3 regions of the Massilia oculi genome follow, and region 3 is predicted to be linked to each of the others. Evidence: riboswitches for the same ligand, from Rfam matches in the RefSeq annotation. Region 3 holds a riboswitch; each other region holds the start of a gene.

Region 1 (9,613 bases), 1.9 Mb from region 3:
TTCGACGTAGCGGCGCTGGCCTTCTGCATACAGCGTGTCGAAGGCGAGCGAGGATTTGCCCGAGCCCGACAGGCCGGTGATCACGATCAGCTTGTTGCGCGGCAGGTCGAGGTTGATGTTCTTCAGATTGTGCGTGCGGGCACCACGAATGCGAATTTCTTCCATTAAGTTGGGCAGACTTTCTATCAGTTTTTGCGGGGCCGCAGACGCCAGCAGCGCGGTAAGCGGGCCAATCGGGGAGAACCCGTAAGTGTAGCGCGTTTTTGTTTCGGCTGTACATCTATCCAGTAGTTGCTGTACCAGGGGTGCCAGGTTGGCATACCACTTTGACAAGCGCAGGAGGGCCGGGTCTATGCTATGTGGGCCGATCAGCGGGCGCTTCAATGACAAAGCGTTCAGAACTGGAAAATAATTTTCAGCGCAGTTATTTATCTGACTTAATCGACAACGAAACAGCCTTTTCGATAGTGTGTTTTGGCTGATGCCCGCCAACGAAAAGGATTGCTGAAACTGGGTGGCGGACCGCATAATAGTCAGCTGCAACACATCGTTCCCTGACGCCTAGAAATACGCAGAGTCAGGGCTTACCATACCCAGCAGGAGTAACACCATGGCATCAGTCAACAAGGTCATCATCGTCGGCAACCTCGGCCGCGATCCGGAAATCCGCTACATGCCGAGCGGCGACGCCATCGCGAACATCGCGGTCGCCACCTCGTACAAATCCAAGGACCGCAATACCGGCGAACAGAAAGAACTGACCGAGTGGCACCGCATCTCCTTCTTCGGCCGCCTGGCCGAGATCGTGGGCCAATACCTCAAGAAAGGTTCGTCGGTCTACGTCGAAGGCCGCCTGCAGACCCGCAAGTACACCGACAAGGACGGCATCGAGCGCTACGCCACCGACATCATCGCTGAAAACATGCAGATGCTGGGTGGCCGCCAGGGTATGGGCGGCGACAGCATGGGCGGCGGTATGGGCGGCGGCATGGACGACGACTACTCGGCCCCGCAGCGTCCGGCTCCGCGCCAGGCGCCACCGGCCCCGGCCGCGCGTCCGCAGCCGAAACCGGCGCCGAATTTCTCGGATATGGATGACGATATTCCGTTCTGATATTTCCGGTCTGAGCGGTACGACAAACCCTGTGAGTGCATCATTCGCAGGGTTTTTTTTATGGACGGCGATCTGGTCGTTAACCCAGTAACGGAACTCAGCTGCAGTTGATATTCAAGATATTCCCGTCCGGATCTGTTACCCACACGATCTTCATCTTCCCGGCATAGCGCACGCCTTGCTAGCGCCGGGCCGCCTTCAGGAACAATCCATGCGCCGGCGCGAAGTTCGCATGCAGCGGCAGGTAGGCCGCGCCGATGACCTTGGCCGTCATCCCGATCGTCCCCGCCATCACCAGCGGCCGCTCGGTGCCCTGCCAGCTGTAGCGCGTCATCTGCTCCTGCATCGCGGCGATCAGGCGTTCGAGCAGGGCGCGGCTGACGGCGCCGTCGACGATCACGCCATCCAGGTCGAGCAGGCAGGCCGCGCCGGTGACGCCGAAGGTGATCGCATTGGCGGCTTCCTCGATCCATCGCAGGGTCACCGCTTCCCACGGCCCGCTCAAGAGGCGTTCGTCGCCGAACGCCAGCGGCGCCAATCCCGCCTGGGCATGCATCTCTTCGAGCCGCACCAGCGAGGCCGCACCGAGCAGCTGCGGCGCCACGCCGCGTTCTGCAGTATCGGCCAGGCCCAGGGGCATCGAACCGATCGCGCCGGCGTTGCCGAACTGGCCGCTGTGCGGCTCGCCGTCGATCACCAGGCCGCCGCCGACCAGGGTGTCGACGAACACGTACAGATAGCTTTTCAGCGTGCGTCCGCGGCCGGCCACCAGTTCGGCCACGCAGGCCGCGATCGTGTCCTTGGCGAAGTCCACGCGCAATGGCGTCATGGCCTGCAGGCGGATGCGCACGTCGACCCGGCGCCAGGCTTCCGCCTCTTGCGGCAGCAGGCTTTCCAGGCCGTGCCAGGTGCCCAGCGTGAGCGGGGCGGCCAGGCCGATGCCGGTCAGGCGCGGCGCCAGTTCAGGGCCGAGGAAGTCGTCCACCTCGCGCAGCCTGGCGTCGATGGCGGCGAATACCTGCTCCACCTCGGGGCTGGCGTACGGCGTCGACGACTGCCAGCGCAGCGCGCCCGTGAAATCGAGCAGCACCACGTCCAGCGCGCGCCTGCCGATCTGGATGCCGATCGAGAACGCGCCTTCCGGATTCAGGGCGATCGGCTGCGACGGCTGGCCGACCTTGCCGCGCACGGCGTCGCGCTTGACCACCAGCTGCTCGTCCAGCAGGCGGTTGATGATCACCGAGGCCGTCTGGGTACTGAGCTTGGTCAGGCGCGCGACTTCGGCCTTGGGCAGGCTGCCATGGGTGCGGATCGCCTGCAGCACGACCCGCTCGTTGAACTCGCGCATGCCGACCTGGTTCGAGCCGACGGTGCGCAGCAGCGGCATGGTGGCGGGATCGAAGGCGGTAGGCGGTACGTTATCGGGCGGCATGGCGCGGGCGTTCAAGGGGCGGGACGGCTGGAAGCCGCCAGTATAAATCCATTCCCCGTAAATAAACCTGTGCGATTTATTTTTCCGGGCATGCGCGAATGCGAGGAAAAATAATGCGGTGACAACTGGTCGAACTTGGCGGTAGAATCGCGCCCAATCAAGTGAATGGTGCCTTCCTGCTCGTCTGCAGGGAGGTGAAACGGGAAGCCGGTGACGTGCGCGATAACCATCGAGCGCCAGTCCGGCGCAGCCCCCGCTGCTGTAAGCCTGACGACTCCGGTCGAACGCCACTGTGCCCCGCGCACGGGAAGGCAGGACCGGGGAAGGAAGACGGCGAGCCAGAAGACCGGCCATCCACGATGCATTCGTACGTCCCGGGGTGAGGGCGTGCCTGTTGGTTGTCCGCTGTTCCTTCTTTTGCTGCTCGTGCTGTCGCCAAGGCGGTCGTGCGCCCTCCTGGCGTGCGCGCAAGCGTCCCTGTTCATCGTGGAAGGATGGCGGCTGCCTGTTGTCATGCGCGCGTCTAGCGCGCTGCTAAAAGGTCGACGTTCAACATGAACACGCTTCTCCTTGTCCGCATCTGCGCCGTGCTGACGTTCCTGCTCGCCTGCATGCCGGGCTTCCAGCACGCCAGCGCCGCCACCCTGTTCGCCGTGGTCACCGAGCGCGCCGCGCCGGGCGCCATCGAGGCCGCCCACCGCCACCTGGCCAGCCATCCGCGCGACCGCATCCTGCTGCGCACCCCGGCCCAGCTGATGGCGGCGGGCGAGCGCGAAGTGGGACAGTGGATCGCCGGCGCCAACACCATCCTGGCGGTGTCGCTGTTCGGCGACCCGGCGCGCCGCATGAAGGATGCCTTGGCGCGCCATGCCAGGCCGGACACCGCCGTGCTGGCGCTGAATGGCGAGGCGACCCTGAACCTGATGACGCGCTCCCGCCACGGCAGCCTGGCCGGCTTCTCGCCCGAGCTGCTGCGCCAGCTGGCGGGCGAGGCCCCGCCGCCGGCCGCGCTGCAGGCGGCCGAGCTGGAGCCCGCCGCCCGCCACTGGCTGGCAGCGCGCCGCGTGTGGCAGGCGGGCGGCGTCGACAACACCACGGAGCTGATGCGGCACCTGCTTGCGCCAGGCACGGCCCTTGCCGATCCGCAGCCCGAGCCGACCCTGCGCCTGCGCGCGCGACAGCGCGAGCTGCAGGACGCCGCCGCCTGGGGCAATGCCTCGAAGCTCGGCCTGCAGGACCGGCCGACCGTGGTCGTGCTCGACCTGGCGAACATGGATGGCGTGGTGCCCGCCGCCTTGTGCCGCCGCATCGAGGAACTCGGCCAGCCCTGCGTGCAGCTGCTGACGCGCTGGGGCGGCGCCTCGCGCGAGGCGCTGGAGCGCCTGCCGCAGCTGGTGGCGCCGGCCAAGCCGGCCGCACTGGTGGTGCTGCAGGACTTCGTGGTCGGCGCCGCGGAGGGCCGGGCGGCAGTGGAGGAGGCTTTCAAGCGTCTGGACATCCCGGTGTTCAAGGCGATCCGCCTGTCGGACCGCACCGCGATGCAGTGGCAGCTGTCGCCCGACGGCCTGCCGCCCGACTCGGTACAGTACCGCGTAGCGCTGCCCGAGCTGCAGGGCATCGGCCAGCCGATGGTGGTGGCGGCCCTGGGCCAGGCCGAGCGCGACCGCCAGACCGGCATCGAGAACCGTCCTCCGGTGCTGCTGCCGGCCGAAGTCGACCGCCTGTCGGGGCGCGTGGCGCGCTGGCTGGCGCTGCGCGCCAAATCGAACGCCGACAAGAAGGTCGCGGTGGTCTACTACAACCATCCGCCGGGCCGCCAGAACATCGGCGCCGACAACCTCAACGTGCCGGACTCGCTGTTCGAGATGCTGCATGCCCTGAAGGCCGCCGGCTACACGGTCGGCGAGCTGCCGGCCTCGCCCGAGGCGCTGCTCGACATGATCATGGCGCGCGGCGTCAACCTGCCGGAAGACCGCGCCGCGCTGCGCGAGATGGCCGGTACCGTCAACGGCGTCACGGCCCAGGATTACGCGCGCTGGTTTGCGACCCTGTCGCCGCGGGTGCGGGGCGAGATGCAGGACGGCCTGCTGGGCCGCCTGCATGCCGACGTGCTGGCGGCCGAGAAGGCCGGCGAGCGCGCGCTGGGCCGCAAACAGGCCGAAACCGTGATCGAGGAGCTGCTGCACCTGGTCGAGGGCGTCGACCATCCGCAGCGCGTGCAGGCCACGCGCGACCTGCATGCGCTGGAAGAGGGTTATTTTTCCTGCCTGGACGACGTCAAGCCACGCCCCTGCCAGTCGCTTGCTCCCCTTTATCGGCGCCTGATCGGCTACGGCATCGAAGGCATGCGCGGCTGGGGGCCGGCGCCGGGCAAGGTGATGGTCGACGGTGGCAGGATGCTGGTGCCGGGACTGGTGTTCGGCAACGTCTTCATCGGCCCGCAGCCGCCGCGCGGCTGGGAAGTGGACGAGGAACTGCTGCACGCGAACACCAGCATCACGCCGCCGCACCAGTTCCTGGGCTTCTACCACTGGATCCGCGACCGCTTCAAGGCCGACGCCGTGGTGCACGTGGGCCGCCACTCGACCTACGAGTTCATGCCGGGCAAGGCCGTCGGCCTGTCGAGCGACGACTATCCGAGCCTCATCGCGAGCGACCTGCCGGGCATCTATCCGTATATCGTCGACGGCGTCGGCGAAGGCACGCAGGCCAAGCGCCGCGGCCTGGCCGTCATCGTCGACCACCTGACGCCGCCGCTGGCCACCACGCCGCTGTACGACGAGCTGCTGTCGCTGCGCCAGATCGTCGAAAGCTTCGAGGCCGCGTCGTCCGAATCGCTCAAGACCCAGGCCGCGCAGCTGATGCGCGAGCGGGTCGTGGCCCTGAACCTGCGCGCCGAACTGGAAGCGTCGATGTCCGACGTGCTCGAGGTGCGCGGCATCGGTTTCGATGCGGCCGACGACGACCTGCTGGCGCACGAGATCGGCCACTATCTGACCAAGCTGCAGGAGAAATTCATGCCCCACGGCCTGCACGTCTTCGGCAGGCCGTGGGACCGCGCGTCGCTCGACCTGATGCTCGACTCGATGAAGAAGAGCGGCATCGACGATCCCGACGTCGCCCATAAACTGCGCGACTCGCCGCGGCGCGAGATGGCGGCGCTGCTGGCCGGCCTGGATGGCCGCTACATCGAGCCGGGCAAGGGCAACGATCCACTGCGCTCGCCGGAGGCGCTGCCGACCGGCCGCAACTTCCACGCGGTCGACGGCGACATCCTGCCGACCCGCCTCGGGTTTGGGCTCGGCCGGCAGATGGCGGGCAAGGCCGCCGAGCGCGACAAAGTTGGCGAGGGCAGCGAAGGCATCATCCTGTGGGCCTCCGATGCCGTGCGCGACGAAGGCGTGATGGTCGGCTTCGCGCTGGCGATGATGGGCGCCGAGCCGGTGTGGAATGCGCGCGGCATCGTCACCGACGTGAAGCTCACGCCCGGCGCCGTGCGACGCGATGCGGTGGTCACCACTTCCGGCCTGTTCCGCGACCTGTACCCGAACCTGATCCGCCTGATCGACCGCGCCGGCCGGCTGGCGCTGGCGGCGTCGGCGCAGACGCTGGTCGATCAGGATCCGGGCTTGCGCGAAGCCCTGCAGGCGGCGCTGGCGCCGATCGAGGGCGCAGGGGATGGCAAGGACTGGGGCAGCGAGCCGGCCACGAACAACCGCGTGGCGCGCGAGTGGTTGACGCGCCAGCGCGCGCTGGCGGCGGGCGGCATGGCGGCCGGCGAAGCAGGGCGGGCCGCCGCGCTGCGCGTGTTCGGCGATGCGCCGGGCGCCTACGGCACTGGCGTGAACCGCCTTGCCGAGCGTTCGGGCGCCTGGCGCGAGCGCGAAGAGATCGGGCGCGCCTACCGCAACCGCATGGGCCATGCCTATGGCCTTGATGCCGAGGGCGCCTCCAGCCACCGCGCTTTCGACGTGGCGCTGGACGGCATCCACCGCACTTATCACGGCCGCGCCAGCAATCTGTATGGCCTGCTCGACAACAACGACGCCTTCGACTACCTGGGCGGCCTGTCGCTCGCGGTCGAGACGCGCACCGGGCGCGTGCCGGACGCGCTGATCCTGCAGCATGCGCAGCCGGGCCAGGCCGACGTCGAGCCGCTCGCCAGCGCCCTGCTGGGCGAGCTGCGCGGACGCTTCCTGAACCCGGCCTGGCTGCGCCCGCTGATGGACAACGGTTATTCCGGTGCGCGCACCATGGGCCAGGAATTCATCGAGAACCTGTGGGGCTGGCAGGTGACGCGGCCCGACCTGGTCAAGAACTGGGCCTGGGACGAAGTGAAAGCCGTCTACTTTGATGACCGGCACAAGCTCGGCCTGCCGGAATTCCTGGGCCAGCGTCACAACGCGCACGTCAAGGCGCACATGCTGGCGGTGTTCATGGTGGCGGCAGAAAAAGGATTCTGGAAGACCGATCCCGAAACCATCCGCCGCATGGGCGGAGAGCTCGCGCGTCTGGTCGCGGCCAACGGCCTGCCGGGCAGCGGCCACACGGCGCCCGATCACCCGATGTGGGGCTGGCTGGCGCCGCAGCTGGATGGCGCGGATGCGCAAAAGCTCGGTGTGACGCTTGCCAAGGCGCGCGGCGAGCTGCTGCCGGCAGTGGCCACATCCGTCCCTTCCGTCGCCGCCCCGGCGCAGCAGGCTGCAGCGCCCGACGCTGGTGAAGGGACCGAAGCTGCGCCGCCAGCGCCGGCGCCCGCGCCAATGCGCGTCTACGAACTGAAGCAGCAACCCGAACCCGCGCAGCCTGCCGCGCTGCGCATCGTGCAGGTGCTGGCCATCCTGGCCGCCTGCCTCGCCCTGTTCTCGCTCGGCCTGTGGCGCGGCCGGCACATCCCTCAACCTCTCAGGAGTCACCCATGATCGAAACCCTTTCCTACGCCTGGCTGCACGACGCCGTCAGCTGGCTGCTCGCGCCGTCCCTGGTGGCGCTGCTGGCCGGCTGCGCGATCGCGCTGGTCGAATCCGGCATCGCCGTCGGCGAACGCTTCCACGGCCTGGCCAGGCTGCGCGACAGCGGCGACGTCGAGGCGGTGCAGCGCATTGCCCGCCACCGCCTGGAACGCGCCGACCTGCTGGCGCGCATCCCGCCGATGCTGGGCCTGATGGCCACCATCATCCCGCTCGGACCAGGCCTGGCGGCGCTGGGCGAAGGCGATCCGGCCAAGCTGGCCAGCGCCGTGACCGTCGCCTTCGACGCCACTGTGCTGGGCCTGGTGGCGGGCATCGGCGGCCTGGTGATCGGCAAGCTGCGCCGCCGCTGGTATGAAGAGACGCTGGACGCCATGGAGCAGCCAGCATGAGTGGGCGCGGCAAGCTGCGGCTATACCGCCACCTCGACGCGCGCTTCGACCAGAGCGACGAAGATCCGCGCGCCAGCCTCGTCAACCTGGTCGACGTGATGCTGGTGTTCGCCTGCGGCCTGATCGCCGCCATCGCCGGCGCGCAAGGGGCCCTGAAAACCCCGCAGCCGGTGGAAAAGGGCCGCCAGATCGAGCGTCCCGCCAGCGGCGTGACCCAGGATGGCAGCGGCTACGATCGCGTCGGCGAAGTCTATCGCGATCCCGAGACCGGCCAGCTGGTGCTGATCGAACCGGTGCAAACCAAGAGCAAATAATGAACGCCATTTTCCAAGCCCGCCCGCTCGCTGCGGCCATCGCCCTGCTGTGCGCCGCCAGCGCCTTCGCACAAGACCTTCCCACAGTGACGATTCGCGGCGCGGCCGGTGACGAAGGCCTGGCGCTCGGCCGCCCGAACACCACCGGCAGCCGCCTGGACATCAGCGCGCTCGACCTGCCGGCCAGCGCCGAGAGCCTGAGCGCCGCCACCATCGCCGCCCGCGGCGACCTGCTGGTGAAAGATGCGGTGACCCGTAGCACCGGCCTGACCGACAGCAGCTCGCCCGGCAGCGGCATCAGCTATTCGGCGCGCGGCTTCAACGGCAACAACTCGATCGCGATCCTGGAGAATGGCCAGCGCCTGCTGGTCGGTTCCACCACCGCGACCTATCCGGCCGATCCCTGGGGCTACGAGACGATCGAGGTGCTGCGCGGTCCCGGTTCGGTGGTCCACGGCAGCGGCACCACCGGCGCCATCGTCAATGCCGTGCGCAAGGCGCCGCGGCGCGCATCTTCGCTCGAGATCCTCGGCGGCATCGGTGGCGGCGAGTCTGTGCGCGCCGGCATCGGCGCCACCGGCGCGCTGGGCGAGCAGGGCGCCTTCCGCGTCGACGCTTACGCCGGCCGCAGCGACGGCTTCATCGACCGCGGCGAGTCCCGCCACGGCAAGATCCTGACCAGCATGACGACGATCCTCGCGCCCGGCGTGACCCTGTACGCCCAGCTCGATCATGCCGAGCAGGAGCCGATCCGCTACTTCGGCACGCCGCTGGTGAACGGCGGCCTGGCCGAATGGCTGCGCGACGAGAACTACAATGCCGGCGACGCCGTGCTGCGTTTCGTCGACGACAAGGCCGTCGCGCGCCTGAACTGGCAAGTGGCGCCGAACCTGGAAATCAGCAACGAACTGGCCTACTTCACCTCGCGCCGCGACTGGCGCAATATCGAGTCGTATGCCTACGACCCGGTGCGCGACGTGGTGGACCGCAGCGACTACATCGGCATCCGCCACGACCAGGAGCAGACGGCAAACCGCCTGGAGGCGCGCTGGAAGACCGGCGCCAACCAGGTGGTGGCGGGCTGGGAAGCGTCGACCATCAACTTCAAGCACACCAATAACTCGCCCTATGGCGGCGCATCGACGGTGGCGCCAAGCGGCTTCGACCCGGGGAGCTTCCGGGACACCCCGGACCCGTTCCGCCCGAACTTCGCGACCGACACCACTACCCATGCTTTCTACCTGGAGGATGCCTGGCGCGTGGACGAGCGCCTGCTCCTGACGGCGGGCGCACGCCATGACCGCTACACGATCGACCGCCGCAACCTGCTGGCCGACAGCGGCCATTTTCAGACCGTCCTGCGCGCCAACTCGGTCCGCGTCGGCGCGAGC
Region 2 (9,613 bases), 910 kb from region 3:
CTGGCGTGACAACCGGTACACCAGAGGTTCGTCCACTCCGGTCCTCTCGTACTAGGAGCAGCCCCCTTCAAATTTCCAACGCCCACGGCAGATAGGGACCAAACTGTCTCACGACGTTTTAAACCCAGCTCACGTACCACTTTAAATGGCGAACAGCCATACCCTTGGGACCGGCTACAGCCCCAGGATGTGATGAGCCGACATCGAGGTGCCAAACTCCCCCGTCGATATGAACTCTTGGGAGGAATCAGCCTGTTATCCCCAGAGTACCTTTTATCCGTTGAGCGATGGCCCTTCCATACAGAACCACCGGATCACTATGTCCTACTTTCGTACCTGCTCGACTTGTCGGTCTCGCAGTTAAGCACGCTTATGCCATTGCACTATTAGCACGATGTCCGACCGTACCTAGCGTACCTTCGAACTCCTCCGTTACACTTTAGGAGGAGACCGCCCCAGTCAAACTGCCTACCATGCACTGTCCCCGATCCGGATAACGGACCAAGGTTAGAACCTCAAATGAACCAGGGTGGTATTTCAAGGATGGCTCCACGAGAACTGGCGTCCCCGCTTCAAAGCCTCCCACCTATCCTACACAGATTGATTCAAAGTCCAATGCAAAGCTACAGTAAAGGTTCATGGGGTCTTTCCGTCTAGCCGCGGGTAGATTGCATCATCACAAACATTTCAACTTCGCTGAGTCTCGGGAGGAGACAGTGTGGCCATCGTTACGCCATTCGTGCAGGTCGGAACTTACCCGACAAGGAATTTCGCTACCTTAGGACCGTTATAGTTACGGCCGCCGTTTACTGGGACTTCAATCAAGAGCTTGCACCCCATCATTTAATCTTCCAGCACCGGGCAGGCGTCACACCCTATACGTCCACTTTCGTGTTTGCAGAGTGCTGTGTTTTTATTAAACAGTCGCAGCCACCATTTTATTGCAACCCTTTGGCCCTCATGGAGTAAACCAATCAAGCTACTAGGGCGTACCTTATCCCGAAGTTACGGTACCAATTTGCCGAGTTCCTTCTCCCGAGTTCTCTCAAGCGCCTTAGAATACTCATCTCGCCCACCTGTGTCGGTTTGCGGTACGGTCTCGTATGACTGAAGCTTAGAGGCTTTTCTTGGAACCACTTCCGATTGCTTCGTCGCACATGGCAACTCGTCTCGACCCCTTGAATTACGTGCCCGGATTTGCCTAAGCACCTTCTATGAGTCAAAAACTGACTATTCCAACAGTCAGACAACCTTCCGCGATCCGTCCCCCCATCGCATCATACGACGGTGCAGGAATATTAACCTGCTTCCCATCAGCTACGCATCTCTGCCTCGCCTTAGGGGCCGACTCACCCTGCTCCGATGAACGTTGAACAGGAAACCTTGGGCTTACGGCGTGCGGGCTTTTCACCCGCATTATCGCTACTCATGTCAGCATTCGCACTTCTGATACCTCCAGCATCCTTTACAAGACACCTTCGCAGGCTTACAGAACGCTCTCCTACCATATCCTTACGGATATCCGCAGCTTCGGTGACTGGCTTAGCCCCGTTACATCTTCCGCGCAGGACGACTCGATCAGTGAGCTATTACGCTTTCTTTAAATGGTGGCTGCTTCTAAGCCAACATCCTGACTGTTTTAGCCTTCCCACTTCGTTTTCCACTTAGCCAATCTTTGGGACCTTAGCTGGCGGTCTGGGTTGTTTCCCTCTTGACACCGGACGTTAGCACCCGATGTCTGTCTCCCAAGCTCGCACTCATCGGTATTCGGAGTTTGCAATGGTTTGGTAAGTCGCAATGACCCCCTAGCCATAACAGTGCTCTACCCCCGATGGTGATACTTGAGGCACTACCTAAATAGTTTTCGGAGAGAACCAGCTATTTCCAAGTTTGTTTAGCCTTTCACCCCTACCCACAGCTCATCCCCTAATTTTTCAACATTAGTGGGTTCGGACCTCCAGGGCGTGTTACCGCACCTTCATCCTGGCCATGGGTAGATCACTTGGTTTCGGGTCTACACCCAGCGACTGTCGCCCTGTTCGGACTCGATTTCTCTACGGCTCCCCTATCCGGTTAACCTCGCCACTGAATGTAAGTCGCTGACCCATTATACAAAAGGTACGCCGTCACCCCACGAAGAGGCTCCGACTGTTTGTATGCACACGGTTTCAGGATCTATTTCACTCCCCTCCCGGGGTTCTTTTCGCCTTTCCCTCACGGTACTGGTTCACTATCGGTCGATTACGAGTATTTAGCCTTGGAGGATGGTCCCCCCATGTTCAGACAGGATTTCTCGTGTCCCGCCCTACTTGTCGTATGCTTAGTACCACCGGTCTGATTTCGTGTACGGGGCTATCACCCACTATGGCGCCACTTTCCAGAGGCTTCCACTATCAGTCCGACTATCACATACAGGCTCATCCCATTTCGCTCGCCACTACTTTGGGAATCTCGGTTGATTTCTTTTCCTGCAGCTACTTAGATGTTTCAGTTCGCCGCGTTCGCTTTGCATACCTATGTATTCAGTATGCAATGACCTAAAAGGCCGGGTTTCCCCATTCGGAAATCTGCGGATCAAAGCTCGTTTGCTAGCTCCCCGCAGCTTATCGCAAGCTACTACGTCCTTCATCGCCTGTAATCGCCAAGGCATCCACCATGTGCACTTATTCACTTGTCCCTATAACGTTGGCCTCTGCATGAGTTACAGAGATCGTCACAGGATTCAAGAGTACAACTATGTTTGCTTGATACAAATTACTACTACCCTAAGTGTGTGCTTTCGCACACGCTTAAAAAAACTTTACTTCTTCCAGATTGTTAAAGAACGAAAAAACAGTGATCGCTAAAAGATCAAACCTAAGCTACTGAGCTTACGTTTGAACTTTCAAACCAGGTCAATGGTGGAGGATGACGGGATCGAACCGACGACCCCCTGCTTGCAAAGCAGGTGCTCTCCCAGCTGAGCTAATCCCCCGAGAAACGTGGTAGGGCTGGTTGGACTCGAACCAACGACCCCCGCGTTATCAACACGGTGCTCTAACCAGCTGAGCTACAGCCCCGATAAAACTGTTCTTTACTTGTTCAACAGTCGATAAGCGTGGACGCTTGATGATGCAGCTTTCGCCGCCGGTGCTACTCTAGAAAGGAGGTGATCCAGCCGCACCTTCCGATACGGCTACCTTGTTACGACTTCACCCCAGTCACGAATCCTACCGTGGTAAGCGCCCTCCTTGCGGTTAAGCTACCTACTTCTGGTAAAACCCGCTCCCATGGTGTGACGGGCGGTGTGTACAAGACCCGGGAACGTATTCACCGCGGCATGCTGATCCGCGATTACTAGCGATTCCAACTTCACGTAGTCGAGTTGCAGACTACGATCCGGACTACGATACACTTTCTGGGATTAGCTCCCCCTCGCGGGTTGGCGGCCCTCTGTATGTACCATTGTATGACGTGTGAAGCCCTACCCATAAGGGCCATGAGGACTTGACGTCATCCCCACCTTCCTCCGGTTTGTCACCGGCAGTCTCATTAGAGTGCTCAACTGAATGTAGCAACTAATGACAAGGGTTGCGCTCGTTGCGGGACTTAACCCAACATCTCACGACACGAGCTGACGACAGCCATGCAGCACCTGTGTTACGGTTCTCTTTCGAGCACAACCAAATCTCTTCGGTCTTCCGTACATGTCAAGGGTAGGTAAGGTTTTTCGCGTTGCATCGAATTAATCCACATCATCCACCGCTTGTGCGGGTCCCCGTCAATTCCTTTGAGTTTTAATCTTGCGACCGTACTCCCCAGGCGGTCTACTTCACGCGTTAGCTGCGTTACCAAGTTAATTAAAACCCGACAACTAGTAGACATCGTTTAGGGCGTGGACTACCAGGGTATCTAATCCTGTTTGCTCCCCACGCTTTCGTGCATGAGCGTCAATCTTGACCCAGGGGGCTGCCTTCGCCATCGGTGTTCCTCCACATCTCTACGCATTTCACTGCTACACGTGGAATTCTACCCCCCTCTGCCAGATTCTAGCCTTGCAGTCTCCAACGCAATTCCCAGGTTGAGCCCGGGGATTTCACGTCAGACTTACAAAACCGCCTGCGCACGCTTTACGCCCAGTAATTCCGATTAACGCTTGCACCCTACGTATTACCGCGGCTGCTGGCACGTAGTTAGCCGGTGCTTATTCTTCAGGTACCGTCATTAGCAAAGGATATTAGCCTCTACCGTTTCTTCCCTGACAAAAGAGCTTTACAACCCGAAGGCCTTCTTCACTCACGCGGCATTGCTGGATCAGGCTTGCGCCCATTGTCCAAAATTCCCCACTGCTGCCTCCCGTAGGAGTCTGGACCGTGTCTCAGTTCCAGTGTGGCTGGTCGTCCTCTCAGACCAGCTACTGATCGTCGCCTTGGTAGGCCTTTACCCTACCAACTAGCTAATCAGATATCGGCCGCTCCAAAAGCATAAGGCCCGAAGGTCCCCTACTTTCATCCGTGGATCGTATGCGGTATTAGCGTAACTTTCGCTACGTTATCCCCCACTTCTGGGTACGTTCCGATATATTACTCACCCGTTCGCCACTCGTCAGCGGAGCAAGCTCCCTGTTACCGTTCGACTTGCATGTGTAAAGCATGCCGCCAGCGTTCAATCTGAGCCAGGATCAAACTCTTCAGTTCAATCTCTGTTTGTTGACTCTTTCGAGTCACTCGCTATTGCTAGCGAGGTCGCTCACTCAAAATACTGACCGTTACTTCATTGCTGAAGCAACGTTAATACTTTTTGTGAACATTTGATAATTTAAGTAATCAAGAACCGAAGCTCTTGGCACCCTCATCAAACGCCCACACTTATCGACTGTTAATTTTTAAAGATCAGAATTCGGTGCTGCTTTCTGCATTTTGCTTCGAAGCGTTGTGTTCGTCAGCAGCAGAGAGGCGAGAGTATGAAGTGTTTCTCATTTTTCGTCAACCCCTTTTTTCTCTTCGCTTTCGCTACCGTGAGGTGGCGTCTGCGTCGAGGAGCGAGACTATAGCAAGCCGAAGGCCGGCTTGCAAGGTTTACGATTGTGATATCTTAGCCGCCGCATTCAGCGACCTTCTCTTACAGACCCCTATATGATTCCTAAGATCGCCCCTATCGCCGACGCCGCCCTCTCCCAGTCCCTGGCGGACGCCATCAATAACAAGACCAAGCCGCTCGGAAGCCTGGGGCGACTGGAATCGCTTGCCGGCCAGCTGGGCCTGATACAACGCTCAACCAGGATCACCATCGCCCAGCCCGCGATCCTGGTATTCGCCGCCGACCACGGCGTCGTGGCCGAAGGCATCTCCGCCTTCCCCCAAGACGTCACCTGGCAAATGGTCGAGAACTTCCTGGGCAACGGCGCCGCCATCAATGTGTTCGCGCGCCAGAATGGCTGCGCGCTGCACGTGGTCGACGCCGGCGTGAACCACGATTTCGGTGACCGCGCGGGCCTCGTGCATCGCAAGGTCGCCAACGGCACCCGCAACTTCGCGCTCGAACCCGCCATGACGGCGCAAGAGTGCGCAACGGCGCTCGAACACGGCATGGCGCTGGTGCGCGACCTGCCCGGCACCGTGGTCGGCTTCGGCGAGATGGGCATTGGTAACACGACCTCCGCCGCGGCCCTCATGCACAAGCTGACAGGGCGGCCGCTGGCGCGCTGCGTCGGCGCCGGCACCGGCCTCACGCCGGACGGCGTCCGCCACAAGGCCGACGTCGTTGCGGCGAGCGTGGCCCTTCACGCCCACGCCGTCCAGCCGCTCGAGGTGCTGGCCACCTTCGGCGGCTTCGAGATCGCGATGATGACCGGCGCCATGCTCAAGGCGGCCGAGCTGCGCAAGGTGCTGCTGATCGACGGCTTCATCGTCAGCAGCGCGCTGCTGGTGGCGGCGCGCCTGCAGCCGGACATCCTCGACTACTGCGTGTTCTCGCACTGCTCGGGTGAGCATGGCCACGCCCTGCTGCTCGAGGAGCTCGGCGCCCGCCCGCTGCTCGACCTCGGCCTGCGCCTGGGCGAAGGCACCGGCAGCGCGCTCGCCCTACCCCTGCTGCACGCCAGCGCCAACTTCCTGAACGAGATGGCCACCTTCGCCTCGGCGCAAGTCAGCGAACGCTCGGCATGACGCACCAGCTGCGCCTGTTCTTCATCGCGCTGCAATTCTTCACGCGGCTGCCGATTCCGCGCTGGGTGGGCTTCGAACCGGCCTGGCTGAACCACGCGTCGCGCTACTTCCCGCTGGTGGGCGTGGTGGTGGGCGCCATCGGTGCGGCGGTCTATCTAGTGGCCGCGCAGTGGTTGCCGGCGGCGGTGGCGGCCGTGCTGTCCACCGCCGCGACGATCTACGTTACCGGCGCATTCCATGAAGACGGCTTCGCCGATACCTGCGATGGCCTGGGCGGCGGCATGACCAAGGAACGCGCGCTCGAGATCATGAAGGATTCGCGCGTCGGCGCCTACGGCGCGATCGGCATCGTGTGCATGCTCGGCGCGAAGCTGGCCGCAGTTGCCAGCCTGCCGCCGGCCAGCGCCATCGCCGCCCTGCTGCTGGCCCACCCGCTCTCGCGACTGGCCGCCACGTCCCTGATCTGGCAGATGGAATACGCCCGCGCCGAGGGCAAGGCCAAGCCGCTGGCGGTACGCATGAGCGACCGGGAATTCGGCATCGCCACGCTCACCGTGATGCTGCCCGCGCTTGTCCTGCTGGCCTTCGGCTTGCTCGACCTGGCCGCAATCGTCGCCTCGGTGCTGGCGGCCATGCTGGCCACGCGCTGGCTGGCGCGCAAGTTCACGCGCCGGCTCGGCGGCTATACGGGCGACTGCCTCGGCGCCGTGCAGCAGCTGGCCGAGGTAGCCATCTATATCGCGGTACTCGCCACGCTCGGCCGCGGCGCGCTGGCCTGATGCGTATTTACCTGGTGCGCCATCCACGGCCCGAGGTGCCGGCCGGGCACTGCTACGGCCGCAGCGACCTCACGGCGAGCGAAGCCGACGTCGAACGGGTGCTGACAGCATTGGCGAACCAGGGACTGCCCGGCGCGATGCCGGTCTACGCCAGTCCACTCGCCCGCAGCGCCGTCCTGGCGCAGCGGCTCTCGCCAGCGCCAGCCTTCGACGTGCGCCTGGCCGAGATGGACTTCGGCGCCTGGGAAATGCGCAGCTGGGACGACATCCCCCGCAGCGAGATCGACGACTGGAGCGCCGACCTGCTGCACTACCATCCCGGCGGCGGCGAAAGCGTGATGGACGTGGCTGCGCGCGTGGCCGGTTTCGATGCCGACATGCGACGCGAAGGACATGCGCAGGCCCTGATCATCTGCCACGCCGGCACCATGCGACTGCTGCATTCGTTGCACCTCGGCGGCACCCTGGTCGAGGCCGCGCTGCGCGCCGCCCAGGCGCCACACCGGATCGACTACGGTGAAGTGATGATGCTGGAAACCTGACAACACCTCCGACGACACCTTATAATGAGGGCGTTTTGGTGCTCGCGCCTGCGTTCGCAGTCGCAGTTAAACGGGAAACACGAAGCTCTATTCAAGGGCCAACGTGTGCTGCCCCCGCAACGGTAAGCAAGTGCCGCATGCTCTCCCCGAGCCATGCGGCAAACCGTCCCCTCATACCACTGTGCGCATGCATGGGAAGGTCGGACGGCCATACTTGTCAGCCCGGATACCGGCCAAAAGGTGGCGTCGCCTCGTGCGATGCCGTTCAATCTGGCCTACGGGGACGTCGGCTGGTTGTCCTTTATAAGAAACAGTTCATGAATTTTCCAGTAACCCGGCAAGCCGCCGCGGTCTCGCTCGCCCTCGCCGTCATCTCGTCCGCCGCTTTCGCTGACGCACCTTCACCTGCTCCTTCGCCGGACGCCATTCCGGCAGCCGACACCGTCGTCGTCACCGCTACCCGCACCGCCCAGCGCGCCGCCGACGTCATCGCCGACACCACCGTCATCGATGCCGGGGAAATCGCGCGCTCGGGCGCCGGCTCGGTGGCCGACATCCTGCGCCGCCAGCGCGGCATCGAGATCTCGCGCAACGGCGCGGCCGGCACCACTACCAGTGTCTTCATTCGCGGCGCCAACGCCAACCAGTCCGTGGTCCTGGTCGACGGCGTGCGCTTCGGTTCGGCGACCACCGGCACGGCCAGCTGGAACGCCATCCCGCTGGGCGCCATCGACCGCATCGAGATCGTCTACGGTCCGCTCAGCACCCTGTATGGCGCCGACGCCATCGCCGGCGTGATCCAGATCTTCACCCGCGAGGGCGAAGGCGCCCCGGTCGTCACCGGTTCGCTCGGCGTGGGCAGCAACGCCACCCGCCAGGCGGACGCCGGCATCTACGGCAGCAGCGGCGGCCCGAACGCCGTCAGCTATGCGTTCGGCGCCGGCTACGAGGATTCGGACGGCTTCTCGTCCACCCGCCCGGGCGCCTCGGGCTACAATCCTGACGAAGACGGCTACCGCCGCCGCAACGCCAACGGCCGCGTGACGATGGCGCTCGCGCCAGGCCACGAGATCGGCGCCCAGTTCCTGGTCAGCCGCCTGTTCAGCCAGTACGACAGCGGCACCGCCAACTACGACGTCCACAGCGACAACGACCTGAATACCGCCGCGGTCTTCATGCGCAACCAGATCCTGCCAAACTGGCACAGCACGCTGCAGTACGCGCGCTCGGAGGACAAGTCGGGCAACTTCACCAACGCGACGCCGTCCGGCGCCAGCCAGATCGACACCCAGCAGGACGAGTTCAGCTGGCAGAACGACATCGCCATCGGCCGCGACACGCTGCAACTGCTGTACACGCACCGCAAGGAAGAAGTGCCGTCGATGCGCCGCTCGCGCATCACCAATTCGTATGCGGCCGCCTACTCGGCCAAGCGCGGCCAGCACCTGATCGACGTCAGCGCGCGCCACGACCGCTCGGTCTACGGCAGCAAGAACACTGGCGCCGCCGGCTATGGCTACGACTTCGGCAACGGCCTGCGCGCCACCGCCAGCGTCGGCACGAGTTTCCGCGCCCCGACCTTCAACGAGCTGTACTTCCCCGGCTACGGCCTGGAAACCAACAAGCCCGAGAAAGGCCGCAACCGCGAAGTGGGCCTGCGCTACGACGGCAACGGCTACCAGCTGGATGCGACCTACTTCCACAACCGCCTGACCGACATGATCGTGTCGAGCACCCCGTGCCCGGACGGCATCAACCGCAGCTGCGCCTACAACGTCAACGAAGGCCTGCTCGAAGGCTTCTCGCTGGCCGGCAGCACCCGCCTGATGGGCGTCGACCTGCGCGCCAGCCTCGACTGGCAGGATCCGCGCGACGAGACCACCGGCAAGCAGCTGCAGCGCCGTGCGAAGAAGCACGCCAGCTTCGGCGCCGACTACACGATGGGCACGCTCAAGGCCGGCGCCGAGCTGACGGTATCGGGCGAGCGCTTCGACGACGCCGCCAACAACCGTCGCCTCGGCGGCTACGGGCTGCTCAACCTGTACACGACCTGGCAGTTCACGCCCGACTGGTCGCTGCTGATGCGACTGGACAACGTCGCCGACAAGCAGTACGAGATCGCGCGTAACTACGGCACCAGCGGCCG
Region 3 (9,613 bases):
CTTGCCGACCGTCTGGGTCGGCTGCGGGTTCGCGAGCACGGTGTATTCGGCGCCAACCTGAGGATTGGTCGGCGAGGCATTGGCGAAACCGGCGACCAGGGCAGCGGCAACGAGGGCGAAACGCAGGGTGCGCATAAAATCCTTCCAAAAGAATGAACGAACGACCGCGAGATTACCACTTTTTGTGGTTGCCCTGTCCCGGGAGCACGATTTTTTGCATTTGCTTACGGCTGAAACAAGGGCTGATGACTTTCAATCTACGCCGGCGGCGTGAATAGTCAAGCCGTCAAGGCCGGCGCCCGCGCGCTTCTTCGAGCAGCGCGCAGATGCGGGTGGCGCCCTCGGCCGTGCGCGGCCCCGCCCGGCTGGTCAGGTCGCCATCGATTGCGAACAGGTTGCCGCGCTTTACCGCCGTCATGCCCTTGTAGGGTTGCCATATTTTCCAGCCGGGATCCTCGGGATCGTCGCGCTTGCCCACCAGGATGACTTCGGGATCGGCTTCGATCACCGCCTCGACGCCGACCTCGGGCGCGATCGTCTTCAGGGCGCCGAACAGGTTGCGTCCGCCGCACAGGCGCAGGATGTCGCTGGCGATGTGGTCGTCGTTGAGGGTGTATAACGGGCGATCCCAGACCTGGTAGAACACGCCCACCTGCGGACGCCCGGCGTAGCGCGTCCTCAGCGCCGCGATGCGCGCCGTATACTCTTGCGCCGCCTGCCGGGCCGCCGGTTCGGTGCCGAGCAGCCGGCCCAGGCGCAGCAGGCTGTCGCCGACCTGTGCCAGCCGGCTCGGCTCGCTGTGATAGATGGGTATCCCCAGCCGCGACAGTTGCTCGATCTGGCGCGTCGGGTTGCCGCTATGCCAGACCACCAGCAGGTCGGGTTTCAGGGCCAGCAAGCGCTCGACATCGATCCTGTTGTAGCTGCCGACCAGGGGCAGCTTTTTCGCCGCTGCGGGATAGTCGCTGTAGTTCACGGCGCCGACCACGCGCGCCCCGCCGCCGGCCGCGAACAGCAGCTCGGTGACATGGGGCGCGAGCGAGATCACCCGCTGCGCCGGACGCGCCAGCGTGACCGTGCGCCCGGCGTCGTCGACGACGGCGATCGCCGCCAGCGCGTTGATCGACGTTGCGGCCAGCACGGCCGCCAGCGCGGACTTCATGGCCTCAGAAGTCGAAGCGCAGCGACAGTTTGAGCTGGCGGCCATCGCTCGGATAGATGCCGGCGCGGCAGTTGTAGGCCTGGCTGTAGTACTGGCGGTCGGCCAGGTTCAGGCCCGACACCGCCACCTCCCACGGGCCGAAGCGGCGCGCATAGCGGGCGTCGATCGTGGTGAACGACGGCATGCGGGTGCTGCAGCTGTTGGTGAAGTCGTCGCCGTAGCGCTGGCTGTCGACCCACTGGGCGCCGATGTCGGCGCTCTGGCCATCGCCCGGCGTCCAGGCCAGGCGCGCGGTGACGACGTGCTTCGGCACCAGCACCATCTCGCGGCCGGCGTTCGGGCCGTCGCGGAACTCGGCCTGCACGTATTGCCACGAACCAAGCAGGCGCCAGGCGTCGGCGAAGGTCGCTTGCCCTTCCAGCTCCACGCCCTGGCGGCGGGTCGGATCGAGGTTGGTGTTGGCGCCATAGCCGATGGTCGGGTCGTAGAAGATCTCGTTCGTCAGGCGGTGGCGGAACACACGGGCAGTCACTTTACGGGCATCGAGGCCGGCGCTGACGCCCAGTTCCAGGTCGCGCGAGGTCTGCGGCTCCAGCACGTCCAGGGTCGAACGGTAGGCGTTCTCGTCGATGTTGGCGATGCGGTAGCTGCGGCCGGCCTTGGCGAACACGGTCACGAGCGGCATCACGTCGATGCTGCCTTCCACGGTCCAGGCGTTGAGCGACTGCTTGCGGTGCTCGCCCAGGACTGGCGGGAACGCCAGCGGGTCGCTGTAGTCCTTCTCGAAACGCTCGTGACGGCCGCCGACCGCCAGGCGGGAGTTGTGCGGCACATTCCAACGCAGTTCGTCGCGCAGGTAGAAGGCTTTCGAGTCCTGGCGCGCGTCGCCGGCCGAGAAGCTGGAGGTGACCTTGCGGTCCCAGCGGATCAGGTCGATGCCGGTGACGAATTCGTTGCGCTTGTCGCCGAGGTCGAGGGTGTGACGCAGGCGCGGCGAGAACTGGGTCTGCCCGGCCTCGTAGATCGACGTCGATGGTGCGCCGAAATCGTAAGTGGACGAGACGTCGCGCTCGCGGTGCGACAGCTCGGCCGCCAGGTCGACGTTGCCGATACGGTGCTCCACGAAGGCGGTCACGCGATCGGTGTCGACCGAGCCGTAATCGTTCGGGGTATTGGTCTGGGTCGGAATGGTCAGGAACTGCTCTTCGCTCAGCGAGCCTGGCAGGCGCGAATCGGAGCGCGCGCTCTCGACACGCAGGCCGGCGCGGCCGTTCGGCGCATAGGCATACTGCAGCCCGCCGCTGAAGCTGGTCTGTTCGTACTTGTTGTTGTCGCGGTAGTTATCGGTGCTGCGGTCGCTGACCGCGGCGTCGAACGACCATGGGCCGGCGCCGTGGGAGACCGAAGCGCGCAGGTCGCGGTGGTCGAAGCGGCCGGCTTCGGCGAACAGCGAACCGTGGGTGCCGGCGCCAGCGCTGCGGCGGGTGACGATGTTGATCACGCCGCCGGTGGCGCCATCGCCATACAGCACGCTGCTGCCGCCACGCGTGATCTCGATGCGCTCGACCGTGTCCACGGGGATCGTCGACAGCACCGTGTGCGCCAGCTCGTTCTCGTTCAGGCGCACGCCGTCGACCAGCACCACCGTGTTCTGGGCGCTGTTGGTGCCGAAGCCGCGCAGGTCGAGGCCGAAGTCGGACGAGCCGTCCAGGCTCTGGCGGCCGAACACGCCGCCGATCTTGCGGATCGCCTGGTTGACGTCGGTGGCGCCGGCGCTGCGGATCTGCTCGGCGGTGATGACGGTGGCGCCGATCGGCGTGGCCTGGGCCGGGAAGCGCGGGCCTGTAATGACGACGGACGGCAAGCCATCCTGGGCGATCGCCGGGGTGGCGAGGGCGAACAGGGCGGATGCGCAAGCCAGTGCGAGTGGCGCGCGGCGCGGTGCAGCTGCAAAAATCATGATGAATGTGTTCTCGATAAAAGGCACCGGCCTGCTTCCCCGCAGCCCGGAGTCAACTAGAAGCGCCTGGCGCTTCCACCTGTGTTGGCCGGTATCCGGGCTGGCAAGCATGACGGCCTCACCTTCCTGCGCAGGATGGACACTGGCACAGTGGTTGTCGAGACCGCCCGCCACGCCTCTTGAATGGGGACGCGGCGCTTGTTGACCGTTGCGGGGGCAGCACACTTCCACGGCGGCGCGCGGCGCGGCCATGTCGTGTTTCCCGTTTAACTTCGCGCACCAGGATGCGCGCGAGAGCACCAAAACGGGGCGATTATACCTTGACAAGGTGCGGCCCGCCCGACCGCCGGCAAGCGCTCGCCGCTTGGGCTAACATGGCCGTTTCAATGCCCGACAGGAGCGATCATGGCGCGCTTGCCCACCTTGCCCACCTATTTCGTCTCGCACGGCGGCGGCCCCTGGCCGTGGATGCGCGAGCAATACGGAGCGGCCTACGACCAGTTGGCGGACTCGCTGGCCGCACTACGCGCCGAGGCTGGAGAGACGGTGCGCGCGGTGCTGGTCGTGACCGCCCATTGGGAGACGCCGCAGTTCATGGTGTCGTCCGGCACGGCGCCCGGCATGATCTACGACTACGGCGGCTTCCCGCCGCATACCTATCAGGTCAGGTACCCGGCGCCGGGCGAGCCGGCGCTGGCGCGGCGCGTGGCCGACCTGCTCGGGGCAGCGGGCCATCCAGCCGCGCTGGATGCCGAGCGCGGCTTCGACCATGGCACCTTCTCGATGCTGTACCCGGTCTATCCGGAAGCGCGCATGCCGGTGGTGCAGCTGTCGATCCGGCGCGACCTGGATCCGGCCACCCACCTGGCGGCGGGCCGCGCGCTGGCGCCGCTGCGCGACGAGGGCATCCTGATCATCGGCAGCGGGCTGTCGTACCACAACCTGCGCCAGTTCGGGCCGAACGGACGCGAGGCCTCGAAGGCTTTCGATGGCTGGCTGCAGCACGCGCTGCTCGACCTCGATCCGGCTCGGCGCGAACAGGCCTTGCTGCGCTGGGATACGGCGCCGATGGCGCGCGCCGCGCATCCGCGCGAGGAACACCTGATTCCGCTGATGGTGGCGCTGGGGGCGGCCGGGCAGGAGGCGGCGGCCTGCGTCTATCATGAAGAGGCGTTCATGGGAAATCTGACGGTGTCGAGTTTCAGGTTCGGAGCACCGCCAGCGGCGTGATTACGTCCCGCGCTTGCCGCGCGCCGCTTCTTCGGCCTTGGCGGCGGCCTTCTCGGCTGCGATACGGGCTTTCTCGGCCACTTCGGCCTCGTGCCGGGCCAGGCTGGCCGCACGCGACTCGGGCGTCTCGAGGCTGATGCGGCCCAGCGCGCCCTGGCGGTAATCCTGCAACAGGGTATGTGCAGCTTTCTCGTAATCGAAATCGCCGCCGCGCACGCGAAAACCCCGGCGCTGGGCCACGCCCTCGATCACGGCCACGCCGTCCATCCCTTCGGTCTTGAAGCCGTAGCGCGCGGTGAGCAGCTGCGGATAACGCACCAGCAGCAGCTCGCCCAGGTATTCGGCCACTTCTTCCTCGACCAGGGCATTGGTGCCGATCGCGTGGCTGGCGGCCAGCATCAGGCCGTCGCTGGCCATGGCGATCTTTGGCCACAGCATGCCGGGGGTGTCGACCAGCACCACGTTCTTGTTCAGGTACAGGCGCTGCTGGGTCTTGGTCACGGCCGGCTCGTCGCCCACCTTGGCCACGCGCTTTTTCAGCAGCGCGTTCATCAGCGTTGACTTTCCCACATTGGGGATGCCCATGATCATGATCCGCAACGGCTTGGTCGGCACGCCGCGGTGCGGGGCCAGCGACAGGGCCAGGTCCGGGATGCGGGCGACGTCGGCCGGCTTCTTGGTCGTCATCGGATAGGCGGTCACGCCTTCCTGGGCATCATAATAGGCTTTCCAGGCAGCGGTCGCGTTCGGGTCGGCCAGGTCGATCTTGTTCAGGACCTTCAGGCAGGGACGCTGGCGGAACTTGCGCAGCTCTTCCACCAAAGGGTTGCAGCTCGCCTCGGGCAGGCGCGCATCGAGGACCTCGATCACCAGATCGATGTTTTCCATCTGCTCGGCCGCTTCCCGCTTGGCCGCGTTCATGTGGCCAGGGAACCATTGAATCGACATACTATTGCTCTCTTAATCTTTCGTCCAAGGCGCTATTTTACGCTGAGCGTCGACACAAACGTAGCGGCGCAGCCACAAGGCTGTTTTCCAACATGCACACCGTTGAGCTATTGCAACACTGATGACATATTCCGCGCGCACACTGCCCTCTTGCCTGCACAAGACGGAGATGGGAATGCGCATAAGGGAAAAACTGAAACGGTCGCTGGCACGCTGGTATGGCGTGCTGATGCTGTGCTGCGCCATCGTGGTGTCGGCGATGGTCGAGCAGTTGCCCCTGCTTCCCTATTGATCCATCCTGTCCATCCGGCAGTCGGCCGGCGGCAAGATCGCCTGCGGATCGAAGCGCGCCAGCCGCGCACGGGCCGCGGCGCGGTCCTTCGCATACTCGGCCAGGTAGCGGCTGCGTTCCTCGCTCTGCCATTCGACATCCGGCACGCCGTCGAGCGATCGGGTGTGGCTGGCAAACACCTTTCCCTCCAGGCGCGGCAGCAGCAGGCGGTCGGGGTCAAGATTCTCACGCAGCAGATAGCCCTCGACGTCGCGCAGCGACAAGGGCAGGCGCGGCGCGCCATCGTGCAGCAGCTTGCCGTGCACCCTGAGCCGCACCTGCTGCGCCCCTTGCCCCAGCACCTCGTTGAAGGTGGCCAGCGCGAACGGCCGGCCGGCCGCATCGTCGACGCGGCCAGTGACCACGTAGCGCCCGGGCAGGCGCACGTCCAGCGGCAGCGCGAACTGCAGCGCGCCGCCGTCGACCGCCTCGCGCGGCGCACCGCTCCAGGTGGCCGGCGACTGTGGCGAATAGATGACGTCGAACAGCACGACGCCTTCGCGGCCGCCGGCCTGGTAGCGGACCTCGAGCCGGATGGTGCCATGGAAGCCGGCCAGCGCGTTTTCCGCCGGCGCCAGTGTCCCGCGCCAGGCGCCGCCCTCGTCGGCGAACGGCACCGCGACCCGCGGCGCCGGCCGGCTCGGCCCATAGGTCATCCCCTGGGCCAGCGCACGCGTGACGACCAGCGGCAGCGGCTGGCCGCTTCCATCCAGCGCACGTAGCGAGAAGTCGGCCCGCTCGCCCGCCGCCAGGTAGACCCGCGACTGCGCGCTCTGCAGCCGGACGTCGGGATGGCTGTCGCCGCCCTCCGCCCGCATCGGGTTGGTCTCGAGCAGCGGCTGGTTCGGGTACAGCTGGTCGGGATGGTGGCCGGCCGGCCGCGACTCGTGCGGATAGCGCGAATGCGCCAGGTAGCTGCAATAGGTGTGGTCGGTCAGGCGGACCTGTTCGACGAGCTGGCGCCGGCGCGCGGCGCGGTCCTCGGGCGGCGCCGCGGCGATGGAAGGCGGCGTCTGCGTGACAGGCGCGGACGACAGTGCCGGCGCTGCGCCGGGCACCGCCTCGCCTTCGTCCACCAGGACGCCCAGCCCCAGGCCGATGCAGGCCGCCAGGCCCGCCGCGGCCGGCCAACGCCAACGCATGCGGATCCCCTAGTTGGCGGTATCGACCATCGCCTGGCGCACGACCCCGATGATGCCGCCCCAGTTGCCGTCGCCGTAGTGGTCGACGTCTTCGCGGTCGTCGCGGAAGGCGACCGAGTGCCAGCTCCACTTGACGCTGCCGCCCTGGTTCGCCTCGGTGCCATAGCGCAGGTCGTCGCAGAACCAGTCGCCCGGATTGCAGAGCGCGCGGCCGGAGTTGCCGGCCGCGCCGCCGCTGCTGTGGTAGGCCACGACCTCGTCGTCCTGGCCCGGCAGCAGGAAGGAATACGCGGTGCCGCGCGCGCCGGCGTAGCGGTAGAACCAGATATTGCGGGTGTCGTTGTGGTTGTACATCGCGCGCACCGTGCCGGTGCGCAGGTCTTGCACCAGCGGTTCGGAGGTGGTCCAGGCGCCGGCGTTGGCCAGTTCGGAGCCGCCCGCGGCGCCCGACGCCACCCTCACCCACTTGATGTTCCAGCCGCCCTGCACGCCGCCCGCGTCGCCGCAGACGCCGTCGGCGTTGGGCGTGGCGTTCTTGCGCGCGCGCGTGGTGCCGCCGAAATGGGCCAGTGTGTACCCCAGCAGCGGCTCGCCCGCGCTGTAGGCCGCGATATAGCACCAGTTCTGGCCGGTGCAGAAGCAGTCGAGCGCGTCGCGCACGCGCCCGCTCTGCGCAGCGATGCTGCTGTAGCCATCCCAGTTGACGGCCTTCTTGTTGACGCCGGCGGGCGTGGTGTCCGGCCCCCAGTAGCGGAAGTCGGCATAGTTGCCGGGCGTGCCGCCGCTGTTGCGGCCGTTGATCCAGAGGGTGTAGTTGGCGGCTTCGGCCAATCCCGCGGCCGACAGCAGGCAGAGCGCACACAGGGTGTGTTTCTTGTTCACGGTCGTCTCCTCGAGCCCGGACGAAGGCCGGTCCAGGGTTAGTACGCGCAAAAGCCGCTGAGTTCCGTGAACCGGCGCCGACGCCCTACTCGAGGTCGGCCATCACCTTCAGGTGCGCCACCACGCTGCGCCCCAGCGCCGACAGGTCGTAGCCGCCTTCCAGGCAACTCACGACGCGCCCGCCGGCGTGCTCCTTCGCCACCGCCATGATCTGGCGCGTGATCCAGGCATAGTCGGCCTCCACCAGGCCGATGCCGCCCATGTCGTCGTCGCGGTGGCCGTCGAAGCCGGCCGAGATGAAGATCATCTGCGGCTGGAAGGCGTGCAGGGCCGGCAGCCAGTGTTCCCGCACCAGCTTGCGCACCGCGTCGCCGTCGCAGCGCGCGGGCACCGGTACATTGATGCGGTTGGCCGTGACCGGCTCGACCTCGCTGTAGGGATAGAAGGGATGCTGGAAGAAGCTGGCCATCAATACGCGCGGCTCGTCGCGGAAGGCGTCGGCGGTGCCGTTGCCGTGGTGGACGTCGAAATCGACGATGGCCACCCGCTCCAGGCCGTGGACGTCGAGGGCGTGGCGGGCCGCGATCGCGACGTTGTTGAACAGGCAGAACCCCATCGGCTCGGTCGGCGTGGCGTGGTGGCCGGGCGGGCGCACCGAGCAGAAGGCGTTCGAGACGCTGCCCTTGATGACGTCATCGGTGGCGGCCACCGCGGCCCCGGCCGCGCGCAGCGCCGCCTGGTAGCTGTAATGACAGAGCGAGGTATCGCCGTCGAGCGGGTAGTAGTCGCCGGGCGTGGCCGGCACGTGGTCGCGCACCAGCGCCAGCGCTCCCTGCGTATGGTTGCGGAGCACCTGCTCGACCTCGGCCAGCGGCGCGCTGCGCTGCTCGATCAGCCCGTCCAGCCGGGCCAGGATCAGCTGGTCGTCGATCGCCTGCAGGCGGGCCGGGGATTCGGGGTGCCAGCTGCCCATTTCATGCCGCAGGCAGTCCGGGTGGCTGTAAATCGCTGTACTCATGGTGCTCTCGTCTCCGACTATGCTCATCCATTCACACCCTGTGTCGCCGTTCTCGCATAGAATCCCCTGGAACGGCTGGCGCTTGCCAGGGCATGAAGCTTGCCAATGGCGCTAATCTACCACGGCAGGCCGCGGCCTTGCTCGGCGGCCCCCGTCGCAGACGCAACCGAACGACGCATCGACCAACCCACGGAAAATCCATGTTCAACAAACTGCACGCCGTCGCACGCCAGGTCAACGAAGTCGTGGTCGGCAAGGACCAGCAGGTGCGCCTGGCCCTGACCTGCCTGCTGGCCGGCGGCCACCTGCTGCTGGACGACCTGCCGGGCGTGGGCAAGACCACCCTGGCGCATGCGCTGGCGATCTCGCTCGGCCTGCGCTTCAACCGGGTCCAGTTCACCAGCGACCTGCTGCCGGCCGACGTGGCCGGCATCTCGGTCTACGAGCGCGACAAGAACGAGTTCGTGTTCCATCCCGGCCCCATCTTCACCCAGGTGCTGCTGGCCGACGAGATCAACCGCGCCACGCCCAAGACCCAGTCGGGCCTGCTCGAGGCGATGGAAGAACGCCAGGTGTCGGCCGACGGCGTCACGCGGCCGCTGCCCGAGCCCTTCTTCGTGATCGCGACCCAGAACCCGGCCAACCAGGTCGGCGTGTTCCCGCTGCCCGAATCGCAGCTCGACCGCTTCCTGATGTGCCTGAGCCTGGGCTACCCGGACGCCGCCGCCGAACGCGCGCTCTTGAATGGCGAAGACCGCCGGAACATGTTGAAAACGCTTCAACCGGCCATGCTGCCCGAGGAGCTGGCGCAGGCCCAGCGCCAGCTGCGCGAGATCCACGCGTCAGGCAACCTGGTCACCTATGTGCAGGCGCTGGCTCAGGCCTCGCGCCAGAACGGCCTGTTCGCCGAAGGCCTGTCGCCGCGCGCCGCGATCGCCCT

What was found. A riboswitch is a leader RNA that binds a small molecule or an ion and turns the genes downstream of it on or off. The one in region 3 is predicted to bind cobalamin.
Region 1: it holds a riboswitch for cobalamin, as region 3 does, so the genes downstream of both, DIR46_RS14610 (cobaltochelatase subunit CobN) here and DIR46_RS06040 (TonB-dependent receptor) in region 3, are expected to answer to the same signal.
Region 2: it holds a riboswitch for cobalamin, as region 3 does, so the genes downstream of both, DIR46_RS10310 (TonB-dependent receptor domain-containing protein) here and DIR46_RS06040 (TonB-dependent receptor) in region 3, are expected to answer to the same signal.

Annotation. Positions count from the first base shown of each region.
Region 1 covers NZ_CP029343.1:3,189,151-3,198,763, forward strand. The annotation lists gene uvrA (excinuclease ABC subunit UvrA) at 1-165, opposite strand, end outside; gene ssb (single-stranded DNA-binding protein) at 611-1,114, shown strand; gene DIR46_RS14605 (ROK family transcriptional regulator) at 1,296-2,546, opposite strand; cobalamin riboswitch at 2,696-2,915, shown strand; gene DIR46_RS14610 (cobaltochelatase subunit CobN) at 3,101-7,468, shown strand; gene DIR46_RS14615 (MotA/TolQ/ExbB proton channel family protein) at 7,465-7,908, shown strand; gene DIR46_RS14620 (hypothetical protein) at 7,905-8,222, shown strand; gene DIR46_RS14625 (TonB-dependent receptor) at 8,222-9,613, shown strand, end outside.
Region 2 covers NZ_CP029343.1:2,212,802-2,222,414, forward strand. The annotation lists rRNA gene DIR46_RS10275 (23S ribosomal RNA) at 1-2,677, opposite strand, end outside; tRNA gene DIR46_RS10280 (tRNA-Ala) at 2,899-2,974, opposite strand; tRNA gene DIR46_RS10285 (tRNA-Ile) at 2,983-3,059, opposite strand; rRNA gene DIR46_RS10290 (16S ribosomal RNA) at 3,142-4,676, opposite strand; gene cobT (nicotinate-nucleotide--dimethylbenzimidazole phosphoribosyltransferase) at 5,115-6,146, shown strand; gene DIR46_RS10300 (adenosylcobinamide-GDP ribazoletransferase) at 6,143-6,925, shown strand; gene DIR46_RS10305 (histidine phosphatase family protein) at 6,925-7,467, shown strand; cobalamin riboswitch at 7,487-7,719, shown strand; gene DIR46_RS10310 (TonB-dependent receptor domain-containing protein) at 7,785-9,613, shown strand, end outside.
Region 3 covers NZ_CP029343.1:1,302,031-1,311,643, forward strand. The annotation lists gene DIR46_RS06030 (thiol:disulfide interchange protein DsbA/DsbL) at 1-135, opposite strand, end outside; gene DIR46_RS06035 (cobalamin-binding protein) at 287-1,162, opposite strand; gene DIR46_RS06040 (TonB-dependent receptor) at 1,167-3,122, opposite strand; cobalamin riboswitch at 3,192-3,441, opposite strand; gene DIR46_RS06045 (DODA-type extradiol aromatic ring-opening family dioxygenase) at 3,528-4,352, shown strand; gene ylqF (ribosome biogenesis GTPase YlqF) at 4,353-5,300, opposite strand; gene DIR46_RS06055 (hypothetical protein) at 5,586-6,773, opposite strand; gene DIR46_RS06060 (hypothetical protein) at 6,783-7,655, opposite strand; gene DIR46_RS06065 (histone deacetylase family protein) at 7,741-8,673, opposite strand; gene DIR46_RS06070 (AAA family ATPase) at 8,874-9,613, shown strand, end outside.